Arthrobacter globiformis: one gene and its partner. The protein of the gene in region 2 interacts with the protein of the main gene of each other region in a pairwise test. Links are inferred from orthologs where the notes say so. Each region holds a gene or a part of one and is shown on either strand. Other genes may lie near its edges.

Evidence for each region. The genes of interacting proteins can lie anywhere in the genome.
Region 1: the proteins of QF036_RS05560 (region 2) and ndk interact in binary tests that used the Escherichia coli proteins (3 or more experiments, as listed by UniProt). The link is inferred for Arthrobacter globiformis from one-to-one orthologs.

What each region holds. Positions count from the first base shown.
Region 1 is NZ_JAUSYZ010000001.1:3,470,815-3,474,616, forward strand. Bases 918-3,802 are described here. They hold ndk (nucleoside-diphosphate kinase), read right to left. Parts: upstream 2,628-3,802; coding sequence 2,208-2,627; downstream 918-2,207. Other genes in these bases: QF036_RS15765 (vitamin K epoxide reductase family protein), read left to right, coding at 1,342-2,025; QF036_RS15775 (DUF4233 domain-containing protein), read right to left, coding at 2,669-3,133; QF036_RS15780 (bifunctional folylpolyglutamate synthase/dihydrofolate synthase), read right to left, coding at 3,133-3,802. Also shown: QF036_RS15760 (Rne/Rng family ribonuclease), read right to left, coding at 1-885. UniProt on the Escherichia coli protein: Major role in the synthesis of nucleoside triphosphates other than ATP. The ATP gamma phosphate is transferred to the NDP beta phosphate via a ping-pong mechanism, using a phosphorylated active-site intermediate.
Region 2 is NZ_JAUSYZ010000001.1:1,210,631-1,215,224, forward strand. Bases 821-3,580 are described here. They hold QF036_RS05560 (uracil-DNA glycosylase), read right to left. Parts: upstream 2,718-3,580; coding sequence 1,923-2,717; downstream 821-1,922. Other genes in these bases: QF036_RS05550 (threonine/serine exporter family protein), read left to right, coding at 821-1,052; QF036_RS05555 (siderophore-interacting protein), read right to left, coding at 1,073-1,912; QF036_RS05565 (DUF3263 domain-containing protein), read left to right, coding at 2,857-3,219; QF036_RS05570 (LytR C-terminal domain-containing protein), read left to right, coding at 3,269-3,580. In the rest of the region: more of QF036_RS05550, read left to right, coding at 1-820; more of QF036_RS05570, read left to right, coding at 3,581-3,913; QF036_RS05575 (cold-shock protein), read left to right, coding at 4,072-4,275; QF036_RS05580 (ABC transporter substrate-binding protein), read left to right, coding at 4,275-4,594. UniProt on the Escherichia coli protein: Excises uracil residues from the DNA which can arise as a result of misincorporation of dUMP residues by DNA polymerase or due to deamination of cytosine.

The sequences.
Region 1 (3,802 bases), 2.3 Mb from region 2 along the record:
GTCGGTGACCTCGCGGTCGGTCCGGCTGCGGCCGCGGCGGCCGCGGCTGCGCCGCCGGCGGCGGCCGCCCTCGTCCTCCAGCTCATCCTCGCCTTCCTCGGCGGCCGCGTCCTCTTTGGCTGGAGCGGCAGGGCGGATGACGGTGTTCAGGTCAGGGGCTTGGAAAATGATGGATGTAACTGAGGCAGGCTCCAGGAAGAGGGAACCCAGGTGCGACTGCCCGGCAGCCTCTTCTTCGGCCTCTTCCTCGGCAACGGCTTCCTGTGCAGCCGACTGCTCGGCAGGGACTGCTCCGGCCGGCGCTGCCTGGGCTGCAGGGACGCCAGCGGCCGGGGCGGGCACCTCCGTCCGTCCGGTTGATGCCGCCTCAGCGGAAGTCACGGCAGCGGCAGGCTCGGCAGACTCCGCCGGCTCAGCGGGGCTTTCGGCCGGCTCCGCGGCTTTCGGCTTTGTTGCCCGGCGGCGGCGCACAGGCTTTGACTCGGCAGAAGGTTCCTCTGCAGAAGGTTCGTCGGCGGCCGGAACGGCCGCAGCCTCGACTGCCGGCTCCGTGGCGGCTGCCTGTTCCCCGGCTTCCTGCACATCTACTTCGGCCCCGGCGGCTTCCGCAAAAGCGGGCAGCGGCTCTTCGGCAACCTTCTTCCGGGCGCGGGTCCGGCGCACCGGGGTCTTTGCCGGGGCTTCCGCGCTTTCCGCGACAGCGGACTCCGGCACTGCGGCATCAGCCGCTGCAGTTTCCGACGACGCCGCGGACTCCGCGTCCAGTGCTGTGGCCTTGGGCGGTGTCTTGCGCCGGGTCCTGGTGGCTTTCTTGGGAGCCTCGGCGGCGGCTTCGCCGGCGGCAGCCGGTTCAACATTCACGGCTATAACCTGGTCATTATCCATATGTGGCAACACTCCTGCCCCTGACGTACCGCCACATTCGGCACCCATTGGGGCACATATTGTCAAAACCCGCAGGCATTGACAGAAGTCAATTGGATACCAGCAGGCTCGCACCGGCAGTGGGGTGCGGCAGGCCTGACAGGCCGGCGGGATTGTTACTGGAACCCGTTGTTCTGACAACCACAACCAGGTGCCGTCCAATGCAAGGTGGGAGGCTGGATCTTCTTTCCAAAGCCTGCACCACTGCTCATTGGCGGTCTTGGGAACAAGCCACCGGACTGGAGTTCGAATGTGGTTCGCGCTCCAGCCACGTTTATTCTCTCATATTGCTGTTCAAATACGCTGTAATTGTGTGACAAAGCCGGTCAATGCGGCCTTTGACGGTGAGTACAGACTGCCCCAAGCTGGCGGCGATACAATCTGGGCAGGAGCACCCCGGACAAAGGACGCCATCCCATGCCACGCATATCGCCTTCCACAGGCACGGACTACGACCAGGACCACCAGGACGGTGCCGGGCCTGCCGCGGCTTCGGCCGGTGCCGCCGTACCGGCCATGACACGCGACCGCCCCTTCGGCTGGCTGCTGGTCATCACCGGCGTCGTGGGCTGGCTGGCATCCGGCATCCTGGTGCTGGAAAAGCTCGAGGTCCTCAAGGATCCCAACCACGCCACCGTCTGCGATGTGAACCCCTGGATTTCTTGCGGGCAGGTCATGCAGACATGGCAGAGTTCACTCTTCGGCTTCCCGAATATGTTCATTGGAATTGTCGCCTTCGCCATCACGATCACCGCGGGAATGGCGCTGCTCGCCGGCGCCCGGTTCGCCCGCTGGTACTGGCTTGGGCTGCAGGCCGGCATCACGCTCGGCTTCATCTTCGTGGTGTGGCTGTGGTCCCAGGCGCTGTACTCCATCCGCATCCTGTGCCCGTTCTGCATGGTTGTTTGGGCAGCGATGATTCCGCTCTTTGTCTGGGTGACCGTGCGGAACGTAGTCCACGGCGTGATTCCGGCGCCGGCAGGCCTGGCCCGGATCCTGGGCGACTCGGGCTGGATCATCACGGCGCTGCTCTACGTTGCCGTGATTGCGACGATCTTCTTCGCGTTCATCCAGGTGTTCGCCGGCACCTCAGGCTTCTAGGCACCTCAAGCTTCTAGGCACCGCAGGCTTCTAGGCACCTCAGGCTTCTGGCAGCGCGAACGCACATTTAAGCCCCGCTCATCAGCGCGAACGTACAGTTGTGGCCCCCCACTCCGAGGAGTGAGGGGCCACAACTGTACGTTCGCGCTTAACCTGCCGGCGCGGTCAGCTGGCGGGAGGTTTTAGGCCTGGAACCAGATCTTGATTTCGCGCTCGGCCGAGTCCACCGAGTCCGAGCCGTGGACGAGGTTCTGCTGGACCTTCAGGCCCCAGTCGCGGCCGAAGTCGCCGCGGATCGTGCCGGGGGCCGCCGTCGTGGGGTCGGTGGTGCCGGCCAGCGACCGGAAGCCTTCAATGACGCGGTGGCCTTCGAAGATCGCTGCGACTACGGGGCCGCTGAGCATGAACTCCACGAGCGGCTCGTAGAACGGCTTGCCCACGTGCTCCTCGTAGTGCTGCTCAAGCAGTTCCCGGCTGGCGTTGGTCTTCTTGAGTTCGGCCAGGGTGTAGCCCTTGGCTTCGATCCTCTTGAGGATTTCGCCCGTCAGGTTACGGGTGACGCCGTCCGGCTTGATCAGGACAAGGGTGCGCTCAATGCTCACAGGTGCTCCAATGAGGTTGGTTGTGGGTTTCGACGGTAAGTCTACGGGGTCTGGCCGGTGCCTTCATTGCCGGAGGCCTCCGGGTGGGCGGCCTCCCACTCGGCCTGCTCGCGGTCCCGCTGGGCGGACTCGCGGTCAATCCGGATGCCGGCCCGGATGCCGTACCACCAGGCGAGGGCGAACAGCGCGCCCACGAGGAACATCATGGGTTCCGCGAAGCCGCTGAGGATGAGCACCAGCTGCAGGACCCAGCCCAGCCCGATGCCCCACGGCTTGGACAGCACGGCGCAGGCCAGGATCATCACCACGCTCAGACCGATGCCCACCGAGAGGATCAGCGCCGGGGAGATCTCGGCACGGCGCAGGCCGAATACGGCCAGCGTGGCGAAGAAGACCACGAAGGCTTCCAGCAGCAGGACCGTAGAGGCGAACATGACCTTGGTGGACCGGCGCTTCTTGGGCATCCCCGGGCGCCATTCACGCTGGGCCTTGGTGAGCCGCGCCATCAGGCGGCTGCCTTGCCAAGCAGGATGCGGGCGTCCGCCACCAGCGTGATCGACCCGGTCACCAGCACGCCGCCGGCGAGGTCGTCGTTGGCTTCGGCGCGCTCAACGGCCCACTCCAGTGCGTCGTCCAGCTTTTCGGCGATGTGCACGTTTTCCTCGCCAAAGCCGAGGTCGACGGCGAGCTCCGCCAGTTCCGCTGCAGGCACCGCCCGCGGGGAATTGGACTGGGTGAAGCAGAATTCCTCCGCGAGGTCGCCCAGTGATTCCTTGAGCTGGCGCAGGATCTCCCCGGCGTCCTTATCCTTGAGCACGCCCACCACGACCACCAGCTTGCTGAAGCTGAAAGCCTCCTGGATTGCCTCGGCCGAGGCCCGGATGCCGTCCGGGTTGTGGGCAGCGTCCACGATGATGGTGGGGGCTGTCCGCATCACCTCGAGCCGGCCCGGGGACGAGACGGTGGCGAATGCCTCCTGCAGGACCTCCAGGGACAGCTCCTTCTCCCCGCCGCCAAGGAACGCCTCCAGCGCGGCCACGGCCACGGCGGCGTTCTCGGCCTGGTGGGCGCCGTGCAGCGGGACCATGAGGTCCGGGTAGCGTCCGGCGATGCCCTGGATCGTCACCACCTGGCCACCCACGGCGACCTGCCGGGACTCGACGCCGAATTCCACG
Region 2 (4,594 bases):
ATTACGCCGGGCTTGCCAAGGTCCACCAATTGGTCACTGACATCGTCGCCGGAGGGGTTGGCCGGGACGAGGCCATCCGGCGGCTCGACGAGATCATCCGCAGCCCCAAGCCGTTTCCGCGCTGGATGGTGACGGTCGCGTTCGCCGTCTTCTCGGCGGTGTTCGTTGGCGTGATCGGCGGCGGCGCCGGCGCCTCCGCGGTGGCCTTCGCCTCCAATATCCTGATCAGCCTGCTGGCCAGGAAGCTGGGCCGCTGGCGGACGCCTGACTTCTTCATCACGGCGGCGTGTTCCTTTGTGGTTACGGTCATCGCGCTGCTCATGTGGAAGTTCGGCAGTCCCGTGGGGTTCCGGTTGGCGCCCGCCATTGTGGTGGTGGGCGGCATCCTGCTGCTGCTTCCCACTGGGCGCCTGGTCTCCTCGGTGCAGGACGCCATCAATGGCTTTCCCGTCACGGCGGCCGGACGTTTCCTTTCCACCCTGCTGACGTTCGGTGCGGTGGTCGCCGGGATCGCGGTCGCATTCGTGGTGGGGGACCGGATCGGCATGGCGCCGATCGACGTCACGGAGACCTTCCCGCCCGCGTATCCGCTGTGGATACAGGTGATCATGGTTGCCGTCGCCGTTGTGGCGATCGGCATCACCGAGCAGACGGACTGGAAGCTGCTGCTTCCGACGGCGGCTGTCGGCGTAGTGGGGCACCTGGTCCTCATCGGCAGTGACCTGCTGGGCGTTGGCCCGCGGTTCTCGCCGGCGCTCGCCGCCGTCGTGATCGGCCTGCTGGCCCGCGTGGTGGCGTTGAAGATGGGCGCTCCGCAGCTTGTGGTCGCCGTGCCGGCCGGTCTGATTCTCCTGCCCGGCCTCACTATATTCCGCTCGATGTACGTCCTGACCATCGAGGAGTCCGAGATCCTGCTAGGGGCCGGGGGGATGCTCAGCGCCGGTGCGATCGTGTTCGGCGTGGCCGGCGGCATTGTGCTCGGTGACACGCTGGCCCGGCCGCTCACGCGCAGCCTCGCCAGTAACGAGCGGCGGCGCGCCCGCCGCCGCTAGGGCTGCTGGATCCTGCGGCGTTAGATCTGGCCTATCGGCAGTTTCTTCTCAGCCTGGAATACGTCCTCGACCCGGCCCTTGGCCCAGTAGCCGGACAGCGAAACCTGGCTGCGGTCCAGGCCGCGCTCGCGGAACAGCACCTCCCGCAGGCCCTTCATGTAGCCTCGCTCTCCGTGCGCGAACACGTTCACGCGCCCATCGGGCCAGGCGGCGGTGCGCACTGCCTCCACCAGCTGGCTGCTCTCACCGGCGGGAACGTCGCCGCGCTGCAGCCAGACCAGCTCGAGTCCGGCAGGGGCAGCAATCTCCTGGACGTCCGCGTCCGAACCCACCTCGATAAAGGCCACGCCGCGGGCGTGTGCGGGAAGGGATTCGATGACGGCGGCCACTGCCGGCAGTGCGGCCTCGTCCCCGGCCAACAGGTACCAGTCCGCGGCGGGATCGGGGTTGTAGCCGCCTCCGGGACCCGTGAAGATGAGGGTGTCGCCGGGTTGGGCCGCGGCAGCCCAGGGACCGGCCAGGCCCTCGTCGCCGTGAACGACGAAATCAATGGCCAGTTCGCCGGCGGCCGTATCCACCCAGCGGACCGTGTAGGTCCGGGTGTGCGGCCACTGCTCGCGGGGCATGGTTTCCCGGATGGCCCAAAGGTCCAGGGGCTGGGGGTAGTCCACCCCGGGCTGCGGAAAGACGATCTTGACGTACCGGTCCACGAAGTCGTTGTTGACGTAGTCAGCGAACCCCGGGCCGCCGGCGACGATCCGCACCATGTGCGCGGAAAGCTGCTCCCGGCGAAGGACAGTCAGGGTGACCTGCGGGCGGGATTTTTTCGTGGCGGTGGTGGTGGCCGGAAGGGAAGTCATGCAGGTAAGCCTAGCCTAAGTACCTTGGCGGGACCGCCGGGAGTTCCCAGTCCACCGGCCCGGCGCCCTGCTCTATCAGCAGGTCGTTGGCGTGGCTGAACGGCCGGGAGCCGAAGAACCCCCGCGAGGCGGAGAGCGGGCTGGGGTGGGCGCTGGCCACCACGGGCGTGCTGCCCAGCAGGGGGCGGACGCTCTCGGCATCCTTTCCCCAGAGCACGGCGACGAGCGGCGCCGTGGTTCCGTCCGCTGTGCGGCGGCCGACGACGGCGGCAACAGCCGCCGTCGTGATCGGTTCCCAGCCCTTGCCGCGGTGGGACCCGGCAGCGCCCTCACGCACGCTCAGCACCCGGTTGAGCAGCAGGACACCCTGGTCTGCCCAGGCGCCGAGATCACCGTGGATCCGCGGCGGCAGGCCCAGATCCGTTTCGAGCTCCTTGTAGATGTTGGCCAGGCTGCGCGGGATGGGACGGGTGCCGGCGTCCACGGAAAAGGCGAGCCCCACAGCGTGCCCGGGGGTGGGGTAGGGATCCTGGCCGACGATCAGGACCCGCACGCCGTTCAAGGGCTGCCGGAAAGCCCGGAGGACGTTCGACGCCGACGGCAGCACACGCTGCCCGGCCGCCTCCTCGCCGGCGAGGAAGGACAGCACGGACCGCAATTCGGCCTCCACTCCCGCCAGCGCGTCCGCCCAGTCGGGTGCCATCAGCTCGCCGAGGGGCAGTCCGGCCAGCTCCGCGAAGTCCGGGCCAGCCGCCATTGTGGGCTCGAGGTCGAAGAGCGGTTCAGGTTGCGTCACGGTGTCCATTCTCCCGCACGGCTGGCCCGAGCCCGCAGCAACCGTCGGTGGAACCGCGGCCGGTGCCGCCGCGCCGCAAATGACAAGGCTGTTATTCCTCCGTAACATAGGGGAGGTACTTTGACCGGATTCAGCTAAGGAGAGCGCAGTGGCCGAGCCGTTGCAGGACCACCTCGCGGAGCGGGATTCAGGGCAGAATTCATTGCAGGAGCACGGGCTGCGGAGCGGCTCGCTGCTGGACGGCTTCACGCCACGGGACTCGCCACTGAGTGAGCGGGAGCAGCAGATTCTTGCCCTGGAACGGCAATGGTGGAAGTACGCCGGCGCCAAGGAACAGGCCATCCGCGAGCTCTTTGACCTGTCCGCGACGCACTACTACCAGATCCTTAATGCCCTCATTGATACAGAGCACGCGCTGGCCCACGACCCCATGCTCGTAAAGAGATTGCGTAGACTACGTACGTCACGTCAGCGCGCCCGCACTGCCCGCCGCCTTGGATCTGACGCGTAACTGCTAGTGCCGGACTGCCGGCGAAAACCAACAAGGACGCCTGTTTACCATGACTAATTTTGCTCGGGACGAATTCGACAGGGTGCCTGAGGTCTCCTCCCGGCAGGGCGTACACCGCGTTGTCTCCGCGCCGTCGCGCCCGAAGTTGTGGCCGATCCTTTCCGTGGGAATCGGGGCGCTCGCCGTAGGCCTGGTTGCTTTCCTCCTGCTGCCGCAGCTGGGTTTCCAGACCGCCACCGCGCCGCAGCCCGCCGCGGCGGCCGGCACTTCCACTTCCACGGCGTCGGCCAGCCCCACGGCGAGGCCTTCGGAAAGTGCGGCACCCAGCGCCACCGCCTCGGCCTCGGCGTCCGCCTCCGACCCGGCGTCGCCCTCCGCGCTGGAGCCCGCCACCTCGGAAACCATTGCCCCTGCGGCGGTGGACAAGTCGCAGCCGGTCGCCATTTTCAATGGCACGCTGACTTCCGGACTGGCCGGACGTGTAGGTGCCACGGTCAAGTCCGACGGCTGGGTGCTCGGTGAAGTGGCCAACTGGCAGGGTGCTCCCCAGCAACAGTCGGTGATCTTCTACTCGGACGCTGCCCACAGGGCCAACGCCGAGGCGCTCAGTGCATTGCTGAACATCCCCACTCTGGTAGAGAGCGCGGACTTCCCGACGCCCGTTGTGGTGGTCCTGGGCCCCGGCTACGAGTAGCTAGTCCGGTTACGCCTGAATAACTATTGCCTCCGCGGCCGGCCGCTGGCCTGCGCCTGCGAGGGCCTGACTGGATACAGTTATGACAGGCTTCAAGGCGTAATTCACGGCACACACCGACGTGGGCCTTACGGAAGCAACCTGAAAGTGTGGGGATCATGGCATTGGGAACCGTGAAGTGGTTCAACGCGGAAAAGGGCTACGGCTTCATCACCGTTGACGATTCGGGCGACGACGTCTTTGTGCACTGGTCGGCCATCCAGATCGACGGGTACCGGGCGCTGGATGAGGGCCAGCGCGTGGAGCTTGAAGTGGGCGAAGGCGAAAAGGGTCCGCAGGCAGAAAAGGTCCGGCCCGTCTAGTGGCACTACGCACAGGTCTCCTGGGTTCCGCTGTCTGGGGCGCCGCCGTCGCGATGACGCTGGCTGCCTGCTCCGGATCCGGGGACAACGCCCGGACGGCTCGGGTTGAAGCCAGCGGCGACGGGACCCTGCGGATCGGACTGATCCTCGACAACACCGGACCCCAGGCCTTCCTGAACGCCGCCCAACTGGCCGCGGCCAAGCTCGCCGTCCAGCAAATCAACGCGGCGGGCGGGCACAAGGGACGGCCCGTGGAACTACTGCCCGAAACCACCGGCGCCGACACGGCCGCGCAGGCCCGGAAACTCGCCGACGCCAA